Regions from separate parts of the Cupriavidus sp. FW305-46 genome, predicted to be linked through region 1. Evidence: predicted binding sites of a transcription regulator. Region 1 holds the regulator's gene; the other holds the start of a gene.

Evidence for each region. Region 1 encodes FliA, which starts transcription of late flagellar genes. Its sites were predicted from a motif close to CTAAAGTTTNNNNNNNNNNNGCCGNTA; they were not measured.
Region 2: the regulator FliA is predicted to act here: its motif matches at 4,538-4,564, upstream of AC3WON_RS00080 (FliC/FljB family flagellin).

The regions. Positions count from the first base shown of each region.
Region 1 covers NZ_JBYSZI010000049.1:3,782-14,521, forward strand. The annotation lists gene flhF (flagellar biosynthesis GTPase FlhF) at 1-1,870, shown strand, start outside; gene AC3WON_RS22165 (MinD/ParA family ATP-binding protein) at 1,882-2,676, shown strand; gene AC3WON_RS22170 (RNA polymerase sigma factor FliA) at 2,774-3,490, shown strand; gene AC3WON_RS22175 (flagellar protein FlhE) at 3,490-3,927, shown strand; gene AC3WON_RS22180 (flagellar protein FlgN) at 3,996-4,457, opposite strand; gene flgM (flagellar biosynthesis anti-sigma factor FlgM) at 4,463-4,771, opposite strand; gene flgA (flagellar basal body P-ring formation chaperone FlgA) at 4,933-5,724, opposite strand; gene flgB (flagellar basal body rod protein FlgB) at 5,971-6,378, shown strand; gene flgC (flagellar basal body rod protein FlgC) at 6,403-6,810, shown strand; gene flgD (flagellar hook assembly protein FlgD) at 6,866-7,531, shown strand; gene flgE (flagellar hook protein FlgE) at 7,600-8,826, shown strand; gene AC3WON_RS22215 (flagellar basal body rod protein FlgF) at 8,853-9,596, shown strand; gene flgG (flagellar basal-body rod protein FlgG) at 9,651-10,436, shown strand; gene flgH (flagellar basal body L-ring protein FlgH) at 10,448-10,740, shown strand, end outside.
Region 2 covers NZ_JBYSZI010000001.1:13,015-23,754, reverse strand. The annotation lists gene fliK (flagellar hook-length control protein FliK) at 1-240, opposite strand, end outside; gene AC3WON_RS00100 (flagellar protein FliT) at 311-652, opposite strand; gene fliS (flagellar export chaperone FliS) at 654-1,079, opposite strand; gene fliD (flagellar filament capping protein FliD) at 1,137-2,603, opposite strand; gene AC3WON_RS00085 (flagellar protein FlaG) at 2,669-3,034, opposite strand; gene AC3WON_RS00080 (FliC/FljB family flagellin) at 3,163-4,440, opposite strand; gene AC3WON_RS00075 (RNA chaperone Hfq) at 4,656-4,982, opposite strand; gene AC3WON_RS00070 (oxygenase MpaB family protein) at 5,733-6,689, opposite strand; gene AC3WON_RS00065 (hypothetical protein) at 6,848-7,186, shown strand; gene AC3WON_RS00060 (BON domain-containing protein) at 7,474-7,914, shown strand; gene ku (non-homologous end joining protein Ku) at 7,997-9,016, opposite strand; gene AC3WON_RS00050 (response regulator) at 9,231-10,740, opposite strand, start outside.

The sequences.
Region 1 (10,740 bases):
GGCAAGCAAGCTGCCGGTGCTGGGCGATGAGGACAGCCTGTTCGCGCAAGGCGGCGTGCTGGCACTGGTGGGTCCCACCGGCGTAGGCAAGACCACCACCACGGCCAAGCTGGCGGCGCGCTTCGTGCTGCGCCACGGCGCCGACAAGCTGGCGCTGCTGACCACCGACAGCTTCCGTATCGGCGCGCACGAGCAACTGCGCATCTACGGCGACATCCTGGGCGTGCCGGTGCATGCGGTAAAGGATGCCGCCGACCTGCGCTTCGCGCTGGCGGCGATGAAGGACAAGCACCTGGTGATCATCGACACCGTCGGCATGAGCCAGCGCGACCGCAGCCTGTCGGAACAGATCGCGATGCTGGCCGGCGTGCCGGCGCCGGTGCAGCGCGTGCTGCTGCTCAACGGTGCCAGCCACGGCGATACCCTCAATGAAGTGGTGCATGCCTACCGCCATGACGCCGCGCCCGATGGCGGCGGCATCGATGGCTGCATCATCAGCAAGCTGGACGAAGCCACCCACCTGGGATCGGTGCTGGACGTGGTGATCCGCCACCGATTGCCTGTCTTCTATGCCTCCACCGGGCAGCGCGTGCCCGAGCACCTGGAACTGGCCAACAGCACCGCACTGGTCGAGCGCGCCTTCCTGACGCCGCGCCGGGGCTCGGTGTTTGCCGATGCCGATGCCGCGCGCCGTGCCGCCGCTGGCGCGGGGGAAGAGACAACTGTGCGCGGTGGCGCCACCGACGTGCTGCGCTCGCTGACCGACAGCGCCGACGCGCTGGGCCAGTGCGTGGCCGAACTCAACGGCGCGGGCCTGGGCTTCGACCTGGCCCGCTCGCTGTGGCAACAGCGCAGCGCCGGCGCGCCCGCCCTGCGCGCGATGTCGCAGCAGGTGCGCGAAGCGGTCTGCCGCGACGTGACCCGCCAGTGCGAGCAGTACGTGCTGGCCTGCGCCGCCACGCTGCAAGTGGCCGTGCCCGGCCGCCGCACGCCGCAGCCGATGCAGCACACGCTGTGGCTCGCCGACCGCGACGGCATGCCGCTGGCCGCCACTGTGACCCCGACCGGCCGTGCCGGCCAGCCGTTGGGCGAGGCCGAGACCGATGCCGCCAGCCTGCGCGCCGCCATGAGCGCCGCGCGCAAGGTGGTCAACCTGATCGATGCCGTGCCGACCGCCGCCACGCTGGCGCGCTGGCAGCAGGCCGGCGAGCGCTGGGTGGGCGGCGCGCGCAAGACCGCGCGCGTGGTCAGCGCCGGCGCCGCCTGGAAGCTCGATGCGCTGGCCGACACGCTGACCTTCCACGCCGTGGGCGAGGACACCGTGCGCGAGCGTGAAGCCGTGCGCTGGCTGGCCAGCGCCGAAGTGCGCGTGCCGGACAGCCCGGCGCGTGGCAAGGGCACGCCCGAAGGCGGCATCGATGCCTGCCTGGTGGTGGCACGCCTGGCCGACCGCGCCACCGGCGAACTGCTGGATACCCGCTACCTGCTGTGCGATCCGGCGCTGGCGCAGGACGCCGCACAGGTAGCGCGCTGGGCCCTGTGGACCGACGCAGCCGATGCGCGCCTGCGCACGCTGCGCCACGCCATCGACCACTTCGCCCAGGACGCCGAAAACGGCCACGCCGCCGGCGCCGCGCTGGCCGCGTTGCAGCTGGGCCTGTCCGTGCTGCGCCTGGAACACGCGCCGACCGCGGCCGCGCCCGCCTTCCTCGCGCGCCTGGCTGGCCGCACCGTGCGCCAGGGCGTGCCGGTGCCGGGCACGGTGCTCAATGAAGGCATGGGCCGCATGCTGGCATTGCTCGACGTGCTGGAAAACTATCCGGGCCGCGGCAGCGCCGTGTCCGCTGAAACGATGGAGGTGCTGCAGTGAGCGCCCTCGCCATGGACCAGGCCGAGAGCCTGCGCCGGATGCTGGCGCCGCGCACGACGCGCCGCATCGCCGTGGTCGCCAGCGAACGCGGTGCCGGCGCCACCACCGTGGCGCTGGGCTTGTCGCACGCGCTGGCCATGCAGGGCGAACGCGTGCTGCTGGTCGACGAAGACGCCGCCGCGGCGCGCGCCACGCGGCTGTCCGGCGCCAGGCCCGCCGGCACCCTGGCCGATGTCAGCGCAGGCCGACTGCCGCTGGACGCTGCGGCAGGCACCGGTCCCGGTGGCGTGCTGTCGGTGCTGCAGGCTGGCCGGCCTGTGCCGGGCAGCGCCTTGCCGGCTGCTGCTGCGAGCGGTTTCCGCAGCGTGCTGGTGGATGCCTGCGTCGATGCCGACGGCGCGCTGTCGGCGCTAGCGGGCAGCGCGCACAATGTGCTGATCGTGATGCGGCCTGAGCTGGCGTCGATCACCGCCGCCTATGCCTGCATCAAGCGCCTGCACCACTTGTATGCCTGGCGCCAGTTCCACCTGATCGTCAACATGGCGGCGAGCGAGGCTACGGTGCAGGCGATCCTGCGCAACCTGGCGCGCACGGCCAGCCAGTACCTGGGCGTCGAGGCGCTGTGCGCGGGCTGGCTGCCGTCGGACCCGCTGGTGGCGCGCGGCGTGCAACTGGGGCGCTGCGTGGTCGAGGCGTTTCCGGCGGCGCCGGCCACCACCGCGCTGCGCCGCACCGCCGGCAGCATCGGCGCCTGGCCGCTGCGCGCGGACACGTCCGCCCCCGCGCCCGCAGCCGCAATGGCCTGAGCCTGCCAGCCATGCCATCCAACCGAACCAGACCCTGAGCCAGCCCCCGCCGCACGTTGCGGCGGTCCAGCAATCCAGCATTCACGAGAATTGCACCATGTACACGATCCAGGGAAAGCTCGAACAGGCCGATGTGGTCAAGGCGCATGCACAGCTGGTGCGCCGCATCGCCCTGCAACTGGCCGCCAGGCTGCCTGCCAGCGTGCAGATCGACGACCTGATCCAGGCCGGCATGATCGGCCTGCTGGATGCCGCCAAGCGTTATGAAGACACCCACGGCGCGCGCTTCGAAACCTATGCCAGCCAGCGTATCCGCGGCGCCATGCTTGACGAGGTGCGCGCCAACGACTGGCAGTCGCGCAGCCTGCGCCAGTTCACCCGGCGCATCGAGCGCACGCAGCGCGGGCTGGAGCAGAAGCTCGGGCGCGCACCGGTCGACTCCGAAGTGGCCGAGGCCATGGAGATGGCGCTGGACGAATACCAGTTGCTGCTCAATGAGGTCTATGGCTGCCAGCTGCTGCACTACGAGGATTTCGAGCGCTCCGGCGAAGAAGACTTCCTGGACCGGCACCTTGGCGGCAGCGATGACGGCAACCCGCTGACCGTGCTGATGGAAAGCGGCATGCGCGAGGCACTGGTGCGCGCCATCGAACGCCTGCCCGAGCGCGAAAAGCTGGTGCTGTCGCTGTGCTATGACCAGGAACTGAACCTGCGCGAAATCGGCGCGGTGCTCGATGTGACCGAGTCGCGCGTGTGCCAGATCCGCGGCCAGGCGATCACGCGGCTGCGCAACCAGTTGCGCGGCTTGCTGTGATGCAGGCGCTGGGCCGCGCCGCGCGCGGCGCTTGCTGGCTGCTGGCTGCCGTATCGGCCTGCGCCTGGGCCGCCATTGAGGGCGGCACCCGCCATGCCTGGACCGGATCGGTCAACGGGCCGGCACTCCACTGCCGCGGACAGCGCGCGGTGTCGCCGCCGATCCTGCCCACCGGCGTCTTGCCGCAGTCAGAAGGGGTCATCACCTCGGTGCGCTGGCGCTACAGCTTCGCCAAGACCCCACCGCTGGAACTGCAAGCCTATCTCTGCAATGCCCAGCGCTGCGTGCTGCTGCCGCAGGCGGAAGGGAAGACCGATGCGTTCTTCGGGGATGATGCCACCAAGGGCTTTGTATTTGCGTTCCGGGTGCCGGGGCAGGGGAGCCTGGTGCCGGTGCTTCAGGGGCGGAGTAATGAGGTGGTGGTGGGGTTTCGGTAGGAGTGAATGTTCCGTTCTTTCGTCACTTCTGAATAAGTGACGAAAGAACGGAACATCTGGCGATCCCCTCAACCCGCCGCCAGACTCACCCCACCCACCCCAGCCGCCGCCTTCCCATCCTTCCCATACAACCCCGCATCCCCGCCACTATGCTGGCGCAGCGCCTGGATGGCTTCACGGGTGAAGTCGAGATGGGCGTCCACAACCGCCCCGTTGAGCGCATTGGCGTCACGCGCGGTGCGGGCCGCAAAGATCAGCCCGCGCCAGGCATCGGCCACCGCCGGTTCGACCTGGCGGCCGAGCAGCTGGCCTTCGGGGCCGGCGCGCAGGCCCAGCGCGCCCATCTGGGCTTCGCGGGCCTTGAGTTGGCGGGACAGGGCCTGGCCCAGTTCAACCTTGCGCGTCAGCAGTCCGCTCAGGGACTGGAAGTCGCCCCGCTTGAGGGCGTCGCGCTCTTCGGCGAGGAGTTGGCCGAAGGCCTGGATGCCTTCGGTTTCGCGCTGCAGGGACTGGATCAGGCTCTGGTTCATTTGGGCTATCGCGGTTCAGCCTGGCCAAGCTCGCGCAGGGTCGCGAGCAGGCCGTCGGCAATCTTGCCCGGGTCGATCCTGATCCGGCCCTCGGCGATGGCCTGGCGGATCTCTTCGACCTTGGCGGTGTCGATATCGTCGTCCGCGGGCTGCGTCAGGCGGGCGCTGATGTCGCGCACCTGGGCGGCCAGCGGGCTGACGCTCAGGCCGGCGGACGGCGCCGCGGCGCTGGCCGGCGCGGCCTGGGGCCGGGCGGCGGCGGCGTCCGCGGGGGCGTCGGCGGGCCGGGACGAGGCGGTGTGGTTGATCTTCACGGGGCGTTCCTTGCTGGTTTCCTATGGCATTACGGTCGCGCCGGCGAATTCTTTAGGGCGCTCGCCCCGATTTCGCCGCGCGGCGGTTTCGGCGGCATTTTCGCATGCCGCCCGCCACGGGTTTCCAGTCTTTTGGCCACGATCAAGGCACTTTCGGGGGGTTACTGCAGCACCACGGTGTCACCGCTGCGCACCAGCCCGTTGACCACCTGGCCGCTGCGCAGGCGCACCTGCACGGTGTTGCCGGTGGCGGCGTCGGCCAGCACCTTGCCTTCGCTGGTGATCTGGAAGGCATCGCCTTCCACGGCCACGGTGACGGTCTGGCCCTGGCGCACGGCGATGGCCTTGCGCAGCAGGTCGGCGCGTATCGGCGAGCCGGCGGCAATACGGTTGGCGGTGACCGCGCCGGCAAGCTGCGCCGGGTCGGTGATCACCGCGCGCGGCAGCGTGCCCAGGTCGCCCTGGCGGACTTCGATATCGGCCTGGCCGACCGGCTCGCCCGGGCCCAGCGCGCGCGCGGCGACGTAGTAATCGGTCAGCACCGCCACGCGCGCCTGCATGTAGCGCACCCACGGCCGCTCACCGCCGCAGCGCACGCCGACGGAGACGCGGCCCCACGGCGACGTGCCGGCGGGCAGGAACGGGTCGGGCGCAAGGCAATCCGGCGCGCGCCCACCCGAAGGCGGTGCCACCTGCACGCTGACCTTGCCCGGCAGGCCGGCGGTCTGCTGCAGCAGGAAGCGTTCCACGGCAACGCGCGCGGGGTCTTCGGCAAAGGGGCTGGCAGCGGGATTGCCTGCATGAGCGGCCTGCTGCTGCCCGTGCGCGGCCGGCGCCTGCATGGCGACGGGCATGACCTGCGCGGGCGCGGCACCGGCGGCGGCCGGGCCAAGCAGGCAGGCCGCCAGCAGGGCTTGCGCCAGGCTGCGGGCGTTGCGGCGATTCTGTTTCATCTGGACTTCCCGGCAAGGACGGCACGGCATGCACGGCATGCCTGGCGCCCGGCCCCGTGACTGGCTGCGCGCCCCGTTTACATCTGTCATCGGGGTCCCATTGTAGGCAGCCCCTCGCGCGAGGGCGGGCCGAAATGCATGGATTTCCCGTCCTTATTCATCCGATTGGCGTGACAGGTCGCCGCCTAAGATGGCAACCCTGAAGAAGGTCGTTCGCTCCGTTCATGTGAGCAGGGAGATGCCAGGATGATTGACAGACTCGACGCGGCACTACGTTTCCAGCAGGAAGCGCTGAGCCTGCGCAACCAGCGGCAGTCGGTGATTGCCTCCAACATCGCGCACGCGGACACGCCCGGCTACAAGGCGCGCGATTTTGATTTCTCCAGCACGCTGGCGCAGAGCGTCGAGCGCGGCCATCGCAATGAAGGCATGTCGCTATCCACCACCTCGGTGCGCCATCTGCCCGCGCAGGCCCCGGGGCGCGAGGAATTCGACCTGGCCTACCGCATCCCGCTGCAGTCCAGCGTCGACGGCAACACCGTGGAAATGGATGCCGAGCGCGTGGCCTTCGCCGACAACGCCGTGCACTTCGAGTCCGGCCTGACGGTGATGAATTCCAAGATCAAGACCATGCTGGCCGCGATCCAGCAATAAATCGAGCAGTAAGGGAGAGAGCGCATGCCGGCAATGAACATCTTCGACGTCGCGGGCTCGGCCATGGCCGCGCAGTCGCAGCGCATGAACGTGACCGCTTCCAACCTGGCCAATGCCGACAGCGTGGTCAGCCCCGACGGCCAGGCCTATCGCGCCAAGCAGGTCGTGTTTGGCATGGCGCCCACGCCGGGGCAGACGGACATCGGCGGCGTGCAGGTGCGAGGCGTGTCGGAAGACCCGTCGCCGCCGCGCATGGTGCACAACCCCACGCACCCCATGGCCAATGCCCAGGGCTACGTGGTGATGCCCAACGTCAATCCGGTGGAAGAGATGGTCAACATGATCTCGGCCTCGCGCTCCTACCAGGCCAATGTGGAAGTGCTCAACACCGCCAAGAACATGATGCTCAAGACGCTGACGATCGGCCAGTGACAAGCCCCGGCCTGTATCGGCAACGCCTCCACCAGCACGCAGACAACGAACCGACATGACAACCACCTCCGCGGTAGGCAGCAACACCCAGGGCATCAACGACGCCCTCAAGAGCGGCAGCGCCAGCGCGTCCGAGCTGCAGAACAACTTCCTGACCATGCTCGTCACGCAGATGAACAACCAGGACCCGCTCAATCCGATGGACAACGCGCAGCTGACCTCGCAGCTGGCGCAGATCAGCACGGTCAGCGGCATGCAGACCATGAACGCCACGCTGTCGCAGTTGCTGTCGCAGGTCAGCGCCAGCCGCGCCATGGACTCCGCAGCGCTGATCGGCCATACCGTGATGGTGCCGGGCAAGCAGGTGTCGGTGGCAGGCGGCGTGCCGGGCAAGTTCGGCCTGGACCTGCCGTCGACCGCGGATGCGGTCACCGTCGACGTGCTCGACAAGGACGGCAACGTGGTGCGCACCATTGACATGAAAGGGCAGACCGCGGGCGTGCACAACGTCGCATGGGACGGCAAGAACAACGCCGGCGCGGCCGTGGCCGACGGCGACTACACCTTCAAGGTGACCGCCACCGCCAACGGCACCTCGGTGCAGCCGGTGGCGCTGGTCTACGGCAAGGTCCAGAGCATCAGCGGCGACGCCAGCGGCGTGCTGGTGGACCTGGGCGACGGACAGACCGCGAACGTCGACGACGTGCGCCGCATTCTCTAGTACGCAGGTGCCGGCAGCGCACAGGCGCCGGCCGGCTTCAACGACAGCCTAGTCAAAAGGAAGCAATCATGGGTTTCGGTCAAGGGGTAAGCGGCCTGAACGCCGCCGCGTCCAATCTGGACGTGATTGGCAACAACATCGCCAATGCCAACACGGTTGGCTACAAGCAATCGGCAGCGCAGTTTGCCGACATCTACGCGGGCACCAAGATCGGCCTGGGCGTGCGTGTGAACTCCGTGGTCCAGTCGTTCAACCAGGGCAATATCGAGGCCTCCGGCCGCTCGCTGGATGTGGCCATCACTAACGGCAATGGTTTTTTCCGCCTGACCAGCCCGGAAGGCGCGGTCTACTACTCGCGCAATGGCCAGTTCCAGCGCCAGGAAGACGGCCGCATCACCAATATGCAGGGCCTGCAAGTGACCGGCTATCCGGCAGGCGTGGCTGGCGGCGCAGGCGTGCAGCCGCAGCCGCTGGTCATCAGCAACGCCCAGATGGAGCCCCGCGCCACCAGCAGCATCACCGCCAAGTTCCAGCTGGATTCGCGCGCTACTGTGCCGACGCAGGCCTTCGCCAGTGCGGCCGGCTCGCCGCCGACCAGCAATATGTTCAACTACAGCACGGCGATCAACGTCTATGACTCGCTGGGCAACAAGCAGCAGCTGATGGCGTACTTCGCCAAGTCGGCAGGCGCCCCGACCGTCGCTGGTGGCACCGACTGGCGGATGTACGTGACCGACGTCAACGGCAACGCGGTCGGCGGCGCACCGGTCACGCTCGCGTTCGACAACGCGGGCGCTCTGCAGTCGCCCGCGGCCGGCGCCGTCACCCTGACCCAGCCGGCCGTCAACGGCGCGCAGGCCATGGCGATGAAGCTGGACCTGACCGGCACCACCCAGTTCGGCGCCGACAACGACGTCAAGCAGCTCAGCCAGAACGGCTACACCTCGGGCAGCCTGCTGGGCTTCTCGGTCAATGGCGACGGCACCATCACCGGCAACTATTCCAACGAGCAGACCAAGCCGCTCGGCCAGATCGTGATGGCCGCATTCGGCAACGTCGAAGGCCTGAAGCCGGAAGGCGACAACGTGTGGTCGGCCACCGGTGCCTCCGGCCAGGCGCTGGTCGGCGCGGCCGGCGGCAGCATGGGCACGCTGCGCTCCAATGCGGTGGAAGCTTCCAACGTGGACCTGTCCGGCCAGCTGGTCAACCTGATCGTTGCGCAGCGCAACTACCAGGCCAATGCGCAGACCATCAAGGCGCAGGACACGGTCATGCAGACCCTGGTCAACCTGTGACCGCCACGCTGAGCTGAGCCGCCGCCATGGACCGCATGATCTACACCGCCCTGTCGGGCGCCAAGCAGATACTCGACCAGCAAGCGGCGGTATCGAACAACCTCGCCAACGTCTCCACGCCGGCCTTCCGCGCGCAGGTCAACCTGTACCGCGCGGTGCCGGTGGTGGGGCCGGAGGCGGGCACGCGCGCCTTTGCGCTGGCCTCGACCCCCGGCGCCGACATGCGCGCCGGCCCGCTGACCTACACCGGCCGCACGCTGGACGTGGCGCTGCAGGGCAACGGCTGGCTGGTGGTGCAGGCCCCGGACGGCAGCGAAGCTTACACCCGTGCCGGCGCGCTGCAGGTGGCGCAGGACGGCCAGGTGCAGACCATCTCCGGCCTGCCGGTGATGGGCGACGGCGGTCCGCTGGCGGTGCCGCCGGGCTCGCAGGTAACCATCGGCACCGACGGCACCATCACCGCGCGCGGCCCCGGCGAAGCCTCTGCCGGCCTGGCGCAGGTGGGCCGGCTGCGCGTGGTCAACCCGCCCAACGACGCCATCGCGCGCGGCGATGACGGCCTGTTCCGCCTGCGCCCCGGCGCGCAGCCGCTGGAGGCCGATCCCACCGTGCGCGTGATCTCGGGCGCGCTGGAAGGCAGCAACGTCAACCCGACCGAAGCCATGGTCGAGATGATCGCCAATGCCCGCCGCTTCGAGATGCAGATGAAGATGATCCAGGGCGCCGACGGCAACGAGCAGCGCGCCAACCAGCTGCTCTCGACCAACTGACCTGAATGACTGACCGGCACGGCGCGCCGTGCCAGCACCAACGCAAGGACCACCATGATCCGCTCTCTCTGGATTGCCAAGACCGGCCTCGATGCGCAGCAGACGCAGATGGACGTGATCTCGAACAACCTGGCCAACGTGTCGACCAACGGCTTCAAGCGCGGCCGCGCGGTGTTCGAGGAACTGATGTACCAGACCATCCGCCAGCCCGGCGCGCTGTCATCGGACCAGACCACGCTGCCTTCCGGCATGCAGCTGGGCACCGGCGTGCGCCCCGTGGCTACCGAGCGCATCCACACCCAGGGCAACCCGCAGCAGACCGGCAATGCCAAGGACGTGGCCATCCTGGGCCAGGGCTTCTTCCAGGTGGCGCTGCCCGACGGCACCACCGCCTACACCCGCGACGGCTCGTTCCAGGTGGACCAGAACGGCCAGCTGGTGACCTCCAGCGGCTTCGTGATCCAGCCTGCCATCACCATCCCGGCCAACACGCTGTCGATGACCATTGCGCGCGACGGCACCGTGTCGGTGACGCAGCCGGGCTCCAGCGCCAACGTGCAGGTGGGGCAGCTGCAGCTGGCCACCTTCATGAACCCGGCCGGCCTGGAAAGCATGGGCGAGAACCTGTACGTGCAGACCGATGCCTCGGGCGCGCCCAACACCACCGTACCGGGCCTGAACGGCGCTGGCGTGGTGCAGCAGAACTACGTGGAAGCCTCCAACGTGAACGTGGTGGAAGAGCTGGTCAGCATGATCCAGACGCAGCGCGCGTATGAGATCAACAGCAAGGCCGTGCAGGCATCCGACCAGATGCTGCAGCGCCTGTCGCAACTGGGTTGACTGGTGTGAACATGGCCACCTTGCTTTCCCGCCTGGGCGCGCATGCGCTGGTTTGCCTGGCCGGCGTGGCAATGCTGGCCAGCGGCGGCTGCGCGCTGATGCCGCGCGAGCCGCTGGTGCAACTGCCCACCACCGCGCGCGCAGAGCCGCGGCCGATGGGGCCGGCCACCGGTTCGATCTTCGCGTCCTCGTATGCTGGCAACCCGCTGTTCGAGGATCGCCGTCCGCGCAATGTCGGCGACATCCTGACGATCGTCATCACCGAGAACGTCAACGCCAGCAAGAACTCGGGCACCAACGCCAG
Region 2 (10,740 bases), on a different contig from region 1:
CAGCGATTCCTGCGTCGAAGTGCCCGGCAGCAAGGTAGCCTGGCCTGCCAAGGCGTTGGGACCGGTGGCCTGCTGGCTGTGGCGGATCGCCTGGCCGGTGGAGTTCTGGACATTCGACTCGGTGGCCTCGGGCACGGGCTGCAGCGCCGCCAGCTTGTCGATGGCAAGCGCGGTGCGCAGCGGTTGCGGGTCCGGGGCCTGACCGGGTGTCAGGCCTGGAGGCAGATGGATGCCGGTCATACGGGCCGTGTGAATGCAGACGGCGGGCTTTCCGGCCCGCCGCGGTGAGTAGCGCAGCGGTCAGGCTGCGTCAGGCGGTGGCGCCGTAGGCGGCGGACAGTTCGATCTGGCGGCGCGAGCTGGTCAGCATGTCGCCTAGCTTCTTCAGCTGCGGCATGGCCAGGTCGCGGATGCGGGCATCGTAAGTGAGGATGCGGTCCAGCAACTGGTAGCGGCGCATGCGCTCCGCATCGGAGAACGGTGCCTCGTGGTCCATCTGGCGCAGGCGGTCCACCAGGGCCAGGTAGCCCTGCTGCAGCGCGGTGACGGTGTCCCAGTCAGCTGCCTGGGCGGCTTCGTGCATGCGTGCGGACAGCGCGAGGATTTCCTCGTAGCAGTCCACGATCGGGGAAAACTCGGGAAGGGAAGCCATGTCAGTTGTCCTGCAAGGCGGGTTGCTGATTTGCGGCCGCGGCCGTGTCGTCGATCTGCGCCCAGGCCGAAGCCAGGCTTTCGAGCAGCGTGTCGACCTCGGCCAGCAGGGCCGCGTCGCTGCGCAGGTTGGCCAGCATCAGCCGGCGCACCATGTACTCGTACAGGGATTCGAGGTTGGCGGAGATCTCGCCGCCAGCCTCATGGTCGAGCACGGCGCGCAGGCCGTTGTCGATGATGTCGATGGCTTTGGAGATGGCGTTGCCGCGTTCGGCAATGTTGCCGCCTTCCAGGTGGAACTTCGCCCGCGCTATGGCTGCGCGTGCGCCGTCGTAGAGCATGGCGATCAGCTTGTGCGGGCTGGCGCTCATGGCACCGGTCTGGACGCCGACCTGGGCGTAGGCATTGATGGCGTGACGTGCGTACATGAATGGACCTCGCTATGGGAAAGGCACTGCGCCCGGTCACGGGCGCCCTGCGGCAGCTTACTTCTTGCCCGCGTTGTTGAGCGCGTTGAACTGCTGTGTCAGGTAGCTGCTGGTCTGGTTCATCTGCGATACCACCAGGTCCAGTTGCGTGAACTGCTTGCGGTAGCGCTCCATTGTGTCGGTGATGCGGTCCTGCTGCTTGGCGTAGTCGGCGGCGATGTCCTTCAGCGTCTTGTTGATGCCGTCCTGTGCCGACTTCAGCGCGCCGTCGGTGGCGCTGAAGCTCTTGATCGTGTCGGAGATCTGGCGGCCATAGCCACCGGTCTTGCCGTCGCCGCCAAACAGCTGCGTCACGCCGGGAAGGTTCTCGTTCAGCGCCTTCGTCAGCTTGCTGTCGTCCACGGAGATGGTGCCGTCCTTCTGGAACGACACGCCGATCTGAGAGAGGCTGTTGAGCGTTGCGCCTCCGGTTTGCGGCGTGTTCAGGACACCGCGCAGACGGATCTGGATGTTGCGCAGCACAGCGTCCCCGGTCAGCGCGGAGCTGGTGCCCTCGCTGGCATCAAATGCCGTCAGCTTGGCAGCTGTGGACTGCAGATTGTTGTAGGCCGTGGCGAACGCAGTGACCGCCGCCTTCATGGAATCCGTGTCACGGGTGACCGAGACGGTGCTGGTGCCTGTCTTGTTCAGCGTCAGCGTGACACCCTGCACGGCGTCGGTGACGGCGTTCTTGGCGCTGGTGACGGCGATGCCGTTGACCGTCAGGTTGGCATTGGTGCCGCGTACCGTTTCTCGCACCCCGTTGGCCGTGGTGCCCGATGCGTTCATGGCTGCGGGGTCGAAGCCGATCAGGTTCTGGAGATCGCCGTCGCTGCTGGAGATCTTCATGCTGTTGGACTCGCCGGTGTTGCTGGAGGTCATTACCAGACGGTAGGGCGTGCCGCTGCCATCGTTCACGATGCTGGCGGTGACGCCGATGTTCGCCTTGTTGATGGCGTCGCGGATGCCTTGCAGCGAGTTGTTGCTGCTGTCGATGGTGACGGTCTTGGTCGATCCCGCGGTGGGCGTGAAGCCGGGCGTGCCATAGCTGCCGGTCGCGCTGTCGTAGCCGGTCACCTGGCCGAACTCGAACGACAACGTGGCGGGCAGCGTGCCGGTGACAACTGCGCCGGTCTGGCTCGCCTGGCCGCCGCTGACCAATGACTGCGCCTGGGCCAGGCTCGTCACATTGACCGAATAGCTGCCGGCCACGGCCGATGTGCTCGTTGCGACGCCAAGCACTTCGGTATTGCTGGTCGTGGCCTTGACTGAGCTGAACGTCGCGGCTTCGGACAGTTTGGCGGCGGATGCCTGAAAGGCGGACAGGACGCTTTGCAGCGTGCCATAGGCGGACAACTTGGCCTGGTAGGCGGTCTGCTGGTTCTTCAGCATCGTCAGCGGCGCGCTTTCCGCGGTGGTCAGCTTGTCGAGCAGACCTTGCAGATCCAGGCCGGAAGCGCTGCCCAGGGAGGAGATGGATGCCATGGCTGTACCTCGTTTCTTATTAACGTCTTCAGGGAGATCGGAGAGACCTTCTTGTCTTCCTGGCTTCAGGCTGACTGGTGGACCAGCAGGCCTTGGAGCTTGTTCATGGCGCGCGCGATCCGCATGACCTCTTCGGACGGCAACTGGCGGATCAGCTCGCCGGTGTCGCGGTCGATCACCTTGGTGATGACCTTGTGCGTGGTCTCGTCGATCTCGAACTGCAGGCCGATGGTGGTGGTGCGTAACGCATCGCTCAGTTCGCGGACCGCTGCCGACATGTCTTCCGGCAGGGTTTCCACGCTGTTGGCCGGGAAGCCGCCAGCCGCGCTCGCAGTACCAGCGGCGTTGCGGACTGGTGCCTGCGGCGCCGTGCCCGCGAAGGTGCGAGGCTGAGCAGAGGAGACTGCGGAAGCAGCGGAGGGTATGGCCATGGTCGGGTCTCGTCAGTCGTCGTAGTCGACACGGGGAAGTGCTAAGCAAGTGGTGGTCCGCTTGCTTAGCACTCCGGCAAAAAGCCGGGCCGAAGTGGCCCGGCTTTCTGCGGAGGGTTGCGGCGCGATTAACGCAGCAGCGACAGCACGCCTTGCGTGGTCTGGTTGGCTTGCGCCAGCACCGAGGTACCAGCCTGTTGCAGGATGTTGCCGCGGGTCATGTTCGACACTTCCGTGGCGTAGTCTGCGTCTTGGATGCGCGAGCGCGAGGACGACAGGTTGGTGATGGTCGTGCCCAGGTTCGAGATCACCGAGTCAAAACGGTTCTGCACGGCACCCAGCGAGCTGCGCAGGTCGTCCACGATCTTCAGGGCGGAGTCCAGCAGAGCCTTCGGGTTGTTCGAAGCCGTGCCCTTGTACTCGGTGGTAGTGCCCAGAACGATGGCGATACCGTCGGTGCCTGCGCCGTCAACGTCCGTCAGCGTGGCGGTGGTGTTGGTCAGGCTGTTCGTCTCGAAGTTGTGGCCTTGGATGGTGATGTAGCCAACGGCGGCACCGTTGGCATCGGCTGCCACCTTGATGTTGTACGCGGCGGCGGCAGCCTGCAGCGAGCCGTCCTGGTACGTGATCGTGTTGGCCGTCTTGGTCAGCGTTACGGCGCCAGTTGCGTCGGCAACGTTCACGGCGTACATGTCATCGCCGGACTTGGCGACGTATTGGGCGGTAGCGTTACCGTTCGAATCCAATACACGGTGCAGGCTCGTCGAGCCAGCCGCGACGCCGAGGCCGGTTTCCACGGCACTCATGTTGACGTTTTGCAATGCGCCGGACGCACCCACTTCCGTCACGGCGTCGCCGACCTTCGGCTGCGAACGTGCCACCGAGAAGCCAGACAGGCCCAGGGTCTTCGAGCTGATTTCCTTCAGGTTGATGGTGATCGTTTCGCCGTCATTGGCGCCCACTTGCACGGTCAGCGGCTTGGCGTTGCCGGACAGCACCTTCACACCGTTGAAGTCGGTCTGGGCCGAAGTGCGGTCGATTTCGTCCAGGCGCTGCTTGATTTCGTCCTGGATCGACTTCAGGTCGGAAGCCGAGTTCGAGCCCGTGGCGGCCTGCACGCTCAGTTCACGGATGCGTTGCAGGTTGTTGTTAACTTCGGTCAGCGCGCCTTCCGTCGTTTGCGCCAGCGAGATGCCATCGTTGGCATTACGCTGGGCTTGCGTCAGGCCGCGGATGTTGGAGGTGAAGCGGTTGGCGATGGCCTGGCCGGCAGCATCGTCCTTGGCGCTGTTGATGCGCAGGCCCGACGACAGGCGCTGGATCGCCGTGTTCAGCGACGATTGCGACGTATTCAGGTTGTTCTGAGTCATCAGAGACAACGAATTGGTGTTAATGACTTGCGCCATGGTACGACTCCTATATGCAAAGTTTTGGGCATTCCGGCTAGTGCCGTAACGTTGGCGGCCTGCTTTGCAGGGCGTAGAGTGCCTCCGTTGCTTGGGTTATCGACCGGGCAAGGCAAAGGTTTAGAGTGATCTCCGCGATAGTTTCGCGGGGTGCCGGCAGGGCGGGCTGAGGCCCCGCGCGGCAGGGCAGGAAGGCGCGTGGGGCGGGCGTTGGCCTAGCGGCGCTTGCTGGTGCGAGGGATGTAGATCGGCAGGAAGTCCGGCTCTGGAGCCAAATCCGGCGCCACCGCCGGCGCGTCCGGCGCATTGGCCAGCGTGACCAGGCAGATCGCCCGCTTGTAGACCACCGTGGGCCGGATGTCGTCCGGCTGCCGGCCAAGCAGCACCACGTAGTCGTCTGACGCCAGGACGAGGCCCTGCAGCCGGGCGCCGGTGGACAGGTGGACGATCACCGGGGCCTGGCTGGTGCTGTATGCCGCAAATTGTTGGTGTTGCAGTTGTTTCCGGCTGCGTGACTTGGGCCGGGTTTCCTTCTTCTTCACAACGACTCCGGAAGAGCCCGCTAGGGTTCTGGCGGCTGATAACAGTCCGTTGGCCGGCGGCTTGAGGTGCAGCGTGGCCAGGGCGGCAAGAGAAACATCCGCTCTCGGTAACGGCGCTGATGCCGGCGGTTGGCGCTGCCAGAAGAGAAGGGGAGTACTTCAGCGCCGAGAGTAGCAAAGTTTTTTCAAGCGTTGACGAACCGCACGCCGTTCCTGGAATAGAGGCTTTGCTCTATAAAAGTTGTTGCTCTCGAAGCTGCGATATTGTAACAGATTGTGCGCTGCCGCATACTGCGGTTAGAGCGTTGGGCCGGCAGGCGCCGGTCTGGGCCGGCCCGCGAGGAAATTGCCAGCCCATGCGAAAAATGCCCTGATGTAGCGTCAGGGCTAAAACCGCCAAAAGTGCGCAAACAATCTCATATCGTCATGAGGGAATCCCCTGATAGAAACAGGATTTACACCTCATGTAAGCGCGTTTATATTCTTGGCAAGAGCCTTTCAGCTCGAGCAGTCCTGGAAAGCCTACGAGCACCCCGCGCGTAGGCTTCTTTTTTTGCCTGCGTCGTTTGAATCGCGCTCTGTGGCGCTGTGGCTGGTGCGGCTGGTAAATCCGACCGGCCGTTCGGAATGCCCAAGGCGATTAAACGCCACTTTCGCGCCGTGCAATCCTCCGAAATGCGAGGGTTTTTGCCACTAATTCTCATTTCCCTTCAAGAAGTGTCCGCTGAACGCCGATAGTCGGCGCGGCCCTCAGCCGACCGTCGTGGCGGTGCCGCGGGCCACGCGCCGCCGTGCGCGCGCTGCCAGGCCGGCGCCCAGCACCCAGCGCAGCGCCGGTGCCAGCACATGCATGCCCGCGAGTGCTGCCGGGCGCCGTATCGAAGGGCCGTCCAGATCGAGCTGTTGCCGTGCCCACGGCGGCAGCAGTGCGATGCCCGCGTCGGCCATGATCCGCACCGCCGGCTGCAGCAGCGGGTTGGCCACCGGCATCTTCCGCACCAGCCGCACTACTTCGCTGGTGCGTTCGCTGGCCAGCAGCGCAGGCCGCATGGCCTCCAGGTAGGCCGTGACTTCGGCGCGCGAGCGCGGCACGTCGGCCGCGCCCAGCATCTGGGCGATGCGCGCAACCTCGTCGTAGTAGCGATCCTGCTCGGTGCCGCTCAGTGGTCCGACATAGCGCAGATAGCCAGCCAGGAAGCTCGAGACCTCGGCCACGTGCACCCACGTCAGCAACGCCGGGTCGGAGGCGGCATAGTGCCGCCCGTCCGGGGCCACGCCGACCACGCCGGCATGGATGCGCCGTACGCGCCCGATCAGCGCCATGGCATCGGCACGGCTGCCGTAGGTGGTGCCGGCGATGAACTGCGCGGTGCGCCCCAGGCGCCCCTGCATGTCGGTGCGAAAGCTGGAGTGGTCCCAGACCCCGGCCAGCGCCAGCGGATGCAGCGTCTGCAGCAGCAGCGCACTGACGCCGCTCGCGAGCATTGCCGGAAAGTCGGCATGCACGCGCCAGCAGACCGCGTCGGGCCCGAACAGGCCGGGATCGCCCGGCGGGTTGTCGTAGTCGAGGGTCAGGCCGGAATTGCTGCGGGTCAGCGCGCGCACGTGCGCGCCGGCGCGCTCGCGCAGCCTGGTGGAGAGATGGTTCAGCGGGCCGCGTCGTGGCTGCGCAGAGCGGCCGGCGGCGGGGTCGGTAAAGCTGGACAAGGCCGGTGCCTGAATCGGAAAGTCAGGGCCAGCATACACGGGATGCGGGGCGATGTGCGCGGGGTCATGCCGCTGCGCTTGCCGCAAAAAGGGCCGGAGCCCCCTTGCGGGAGTCCCGGCCTGTCAATCTCCGGCGTATGCCCCTGCGGCCGCACCGCATGTTGCTGCCGCACATACCCGGAAAGCTGCCTGTTGTCGTGGCTGGTGCGGCTTACTTACGGCTGGCGTTGTCCGCCTTGCTGGCCACCCTGTTGCCCGCCCTGGCCGCCTTGCTGGCCGCTGCGTTGGCCGCTTTGCTGGCCCGGTTGCGAGCTGCCGCGATCTTGCTGCTGTTGTTGGTCCTGCTTGCGGTCCTGGTTACCCATCTGACCGCCGCCTTGTTGTTGTCCCGGCTGCTGCTGGCTGCCGCGCTGGCCAGATTGTTCCTGCTGCTTCTGTTCCTGCGGCTTCTGGCCCGACTGCGATTGACCCGGCTGTTGCTGCTGTCCCATTGCTAGCTCCTTGACGCGGCGAACTGCCGCATTCCCTGTTTCGCAATCGCCATGCCAAGCATGGAAGGACCCGGGTGCCGCCAGCAATGGCCTGTAGCGGGGAATGCAGCACATCACGCGGCGGGCGCTTTTACAACGGGCGGCCCGATTTACACACCCTGGATACGGTCGCGGACGCCTGGTGCGGCCTGGCTGGCAGGTATGGAGCTTGCTGAAATATGCCTTACCAGTGGTTCCGCGTGCCAGGCAAGGCCGGCAACGGATGCGCTGGTGACCCGAAACAGGAGGCAGCCATGCGTTTTTCCCGAATCCCCGCGCGCGCCGTGCGGATGGCCTGTGTTGCTGCAGCGCTGGCGGTGGCCGGCAACACCCTGGCGCTCGACAAGAGCGGCCTGATCCTGGTTGCGGCCGACGATACCCCTGTGGCACCCGTCAATTCCGCGCCGGGCATGCCCGGCCGTGCCGACCCTGACCGGGGCGCCGCCCCGGACGTGAGCGCCGACAAGGCCAAGCGGGCCGTCGAGGACGGTGCCATCACCACCAGGATCAAGACCAAGCTGCTCACGACCAAGGACCTCAAGTCCACCGGCATCCGTGTGAAAACCAGGCAGGGCACGGTCGACGTGAGCGGCACGGTGCCGAGCCAGCAGCAGCACGACGTGGCGCTCGACGCGATCCGCAGCGTCGAGGGCGTGACGTCGGTCAATGACAACCTGAAGGTGTCATCGCGGTAAGCGGGTTTGTCCGATGCTGAGGGTAAGCTCCCCTCTCCCGCGCGCGGGAGAGGGAGAACGCAATCGGAATTTGGCCGCCTGCCTAAGCCGCGTGCTTCCTGCGCGTAGTGCTTGAACTCTTGCGCGCGGCCGGCGCGTGCGACTCGCGCTTGGCCGGTGCACGCTTGGTCTTGGCGGCGGTGCTGGCGCGCTTGGCAGGCGGGGTCGCAGCCCGCTTGGCAGCCGGCTGCTTCCTGGCGGCGGCATGCCGCGCAGGGGCCTTGCGGCGCGCGGGCGTGGCGTCTTCCTTGTCTTCCTTGCCGCGCTGGCCCAGGCTCTGGCGCAGCAGCGCCACCATGTCGATGACCTTGGCGCCCTGGCGCGGCGCTTCTTCCTCTTCCGCAGGCGGGGTCAGCTGGTGGGTCTTGCCGGAGTCGATCTTTTCTTCGATGCGCGCCATCAGGTCGTCACGATAGCTGTCGCGGTACTGTTCCGGCTCCCAGTCTTCGCTCATGTCCTCGACCAGCTTGGTGGCCATCTCGATCTCGCGCGCATGCGCGCCGGTAGGTTTGCCGGTGGCCGCCTTGGGCAGGCGCAGTTCGGAGATGGGCAGCACCTCGTCGGCAAAGCGCATGGTGTTGAGCACCAGCGCGTCGCCGTGCACCAGCATCGCGGCCAGGTGCTGGCGGGCGCGCAGCACCACCAGCGCCAGCGCGGCACGCCCGGTGCGGCGCATGGTTTCGTGCAGCAGCGCGTAGCCGCGCTCGCCGCGCTTGTCGGGCTCGAGGTAATAGGGCGTGTCGAAGTAGTACGGCGGGATGCTCTGCGCGTCGACAAAGCTGACGATATCCACTGTCTGCGTGGCCTCGACATTAGCCTGGCGGAAGTCTTCCTCGTTCAGCAGCACGTATTCGTCCTTGGCGTACTGGTAGCCCTTGACGATATGCTCCTTGTCGACCGGCTTGCCGGTGCTCTTGTTGATGCGCTGGTAGCCCACCGGCGCCATGTCGCGCACGTCGAGCAGGTCAAGGTCCAGCGTCTGGCTGCGCGACGCGGGCCGCAATACCACCGGGATATTGACCAGGCCAAAGGTTATGGCGCCTTTCCAGATGATGCGTGACACGTGAGGGCTCCTTTGCCAGCCGCACGGGCACGTTGCGGCGGCGGGGGCGGCAGATCGCCCGGAGGCGGGTCTGCCACCGGTTCGGGCGGGCCCGGCGGAGGTTCCGGCGGCGGGGTTTCAGGCTTGCGCGGCGGGATGTCGGGATCGGGCGTGGTATGCACGGAGCTTCCTTGTTCAAGGGTGGATGGGAGCGGCGGCTGGCATCGGCATCGCGCTAGGGATGGTCCGCGCTGAGTGCGTCCAGCAGCCGTGTCAGCGCGTCCAGGTCGGCCGGCTTGACCAGGTGCTGGTCGAAGCCGGCTTCCAGCGCGCGGCGGCGGTCCTCGGGCTGGCCGAAGCCGGTCAGCGCCACCAGCGTGGCGCCGCGCATCTCGGGCAGCGCGCGCAGGCGGCGCGCGGTCTCGAAGCCGTCCATGGCGGGCATGCCCAGGTCCAGCAGCACCACCTCAGGCCGGGCATCGGTGGCGCGCGCCAGCGCGCTGGGGCCGTCGGCGGCGGTCACCACCGTATGGCCGAGCGTCTGCAGCGTCATCATCATGGCCTCGAGCGCGTCAGGGTTGTCGTCCACCACCATGATTCGGCGGGGTATGCCCCGGTGCGGCGCGGCGCGGCCGGAGCCTGGGTGCCACTTCTGCCACGGCTCCACCGGCAGCGTCACCGTGAAGGTGCTGCCCTGTCCGGGGCCGGGGCTGTCGGCGCGAATGGTGCCGCCATGCAGGCGCACCAGCTTTTGCACCAGCGTCAGGCCGATGCCGGGACCGTCCTGCTGGAACGCGCTGCGCGGCGGTTCTGGCTGGGTGCCGTCGTCGCGCGGGGCCAGCGGGTCGAACAGCTGCCGCTGCAGTGCCTCGGACAGGCCGGCGCCGTTGTCGCGCACGCGCACGGTGACGCGGGCGCCGGACGCGGCATCGGGCGCGGTGTCCGCCGCGCCGTCCTCAAGACTGGCATCGACGAAGATCTGGCCGCCGGCGGGCGTGTAGGCCGCGGCGTTCTGCAGCAGGTTGCTGAAGATCTGCGTCAGGCGCACCAGGTCTCCACGTACCGGCAGGGGCTGCTCGGGCAGCGACAGGCGCAGCGTATGGCCGCAGGCGTCCATCGTGGGGCGCACGGCTTCCACCGCGGTATTGAGCGCGGTGCGCAGTTCCACCAGGTCCTCGCGCAGCGTGATGCGGCCCTGGTTGAAGCGCGAGATGTCGAGCAGCTCGTCCACCAGCCGGGTCAGGTGGTGCAGCTGCCGGCCGATGATGTCGCGCGCGCGGAACATGTCCTCGCGCGAGGGCGAGAGCTGCTGCAACAGGTCCGCGGCGCTGCGCAGCGGCGCCAGCGGATTGCGCAGTTCGTGCGCCAGCATGGCCAGGAACTGGTCCTTGCGCCGTTCCTCGTCGTGCAGCGCGCGGCCGGCACGGTTTTGCAGCGTCACGTCCTGGCAGGTGCCGGCAATGCGCAACGGCGGCGTGCGGTCGTCGGCCGGCGGGCCTTCCGCGCCGCGTACCGGGAACGCGCGCGCGCGGATATCGCGCAGCTCGCCGTCCGGGCGCGCAAGGCGGAACTCGAGGTCCAGCCTGCCATCGCTCAGCATGCTGGCGAACGCCGCTTCCACGCGCGCACGGTCGGCCGACGCCACGCGCTCCAGGCAGCGGCGCGGCTCTTGCGTCAGCTGCTCGGGCGCATGGCCGCACAACGTGGCGAGCGAGGGGCTGGCGAACAGCAAGCGGGGCTCGGCC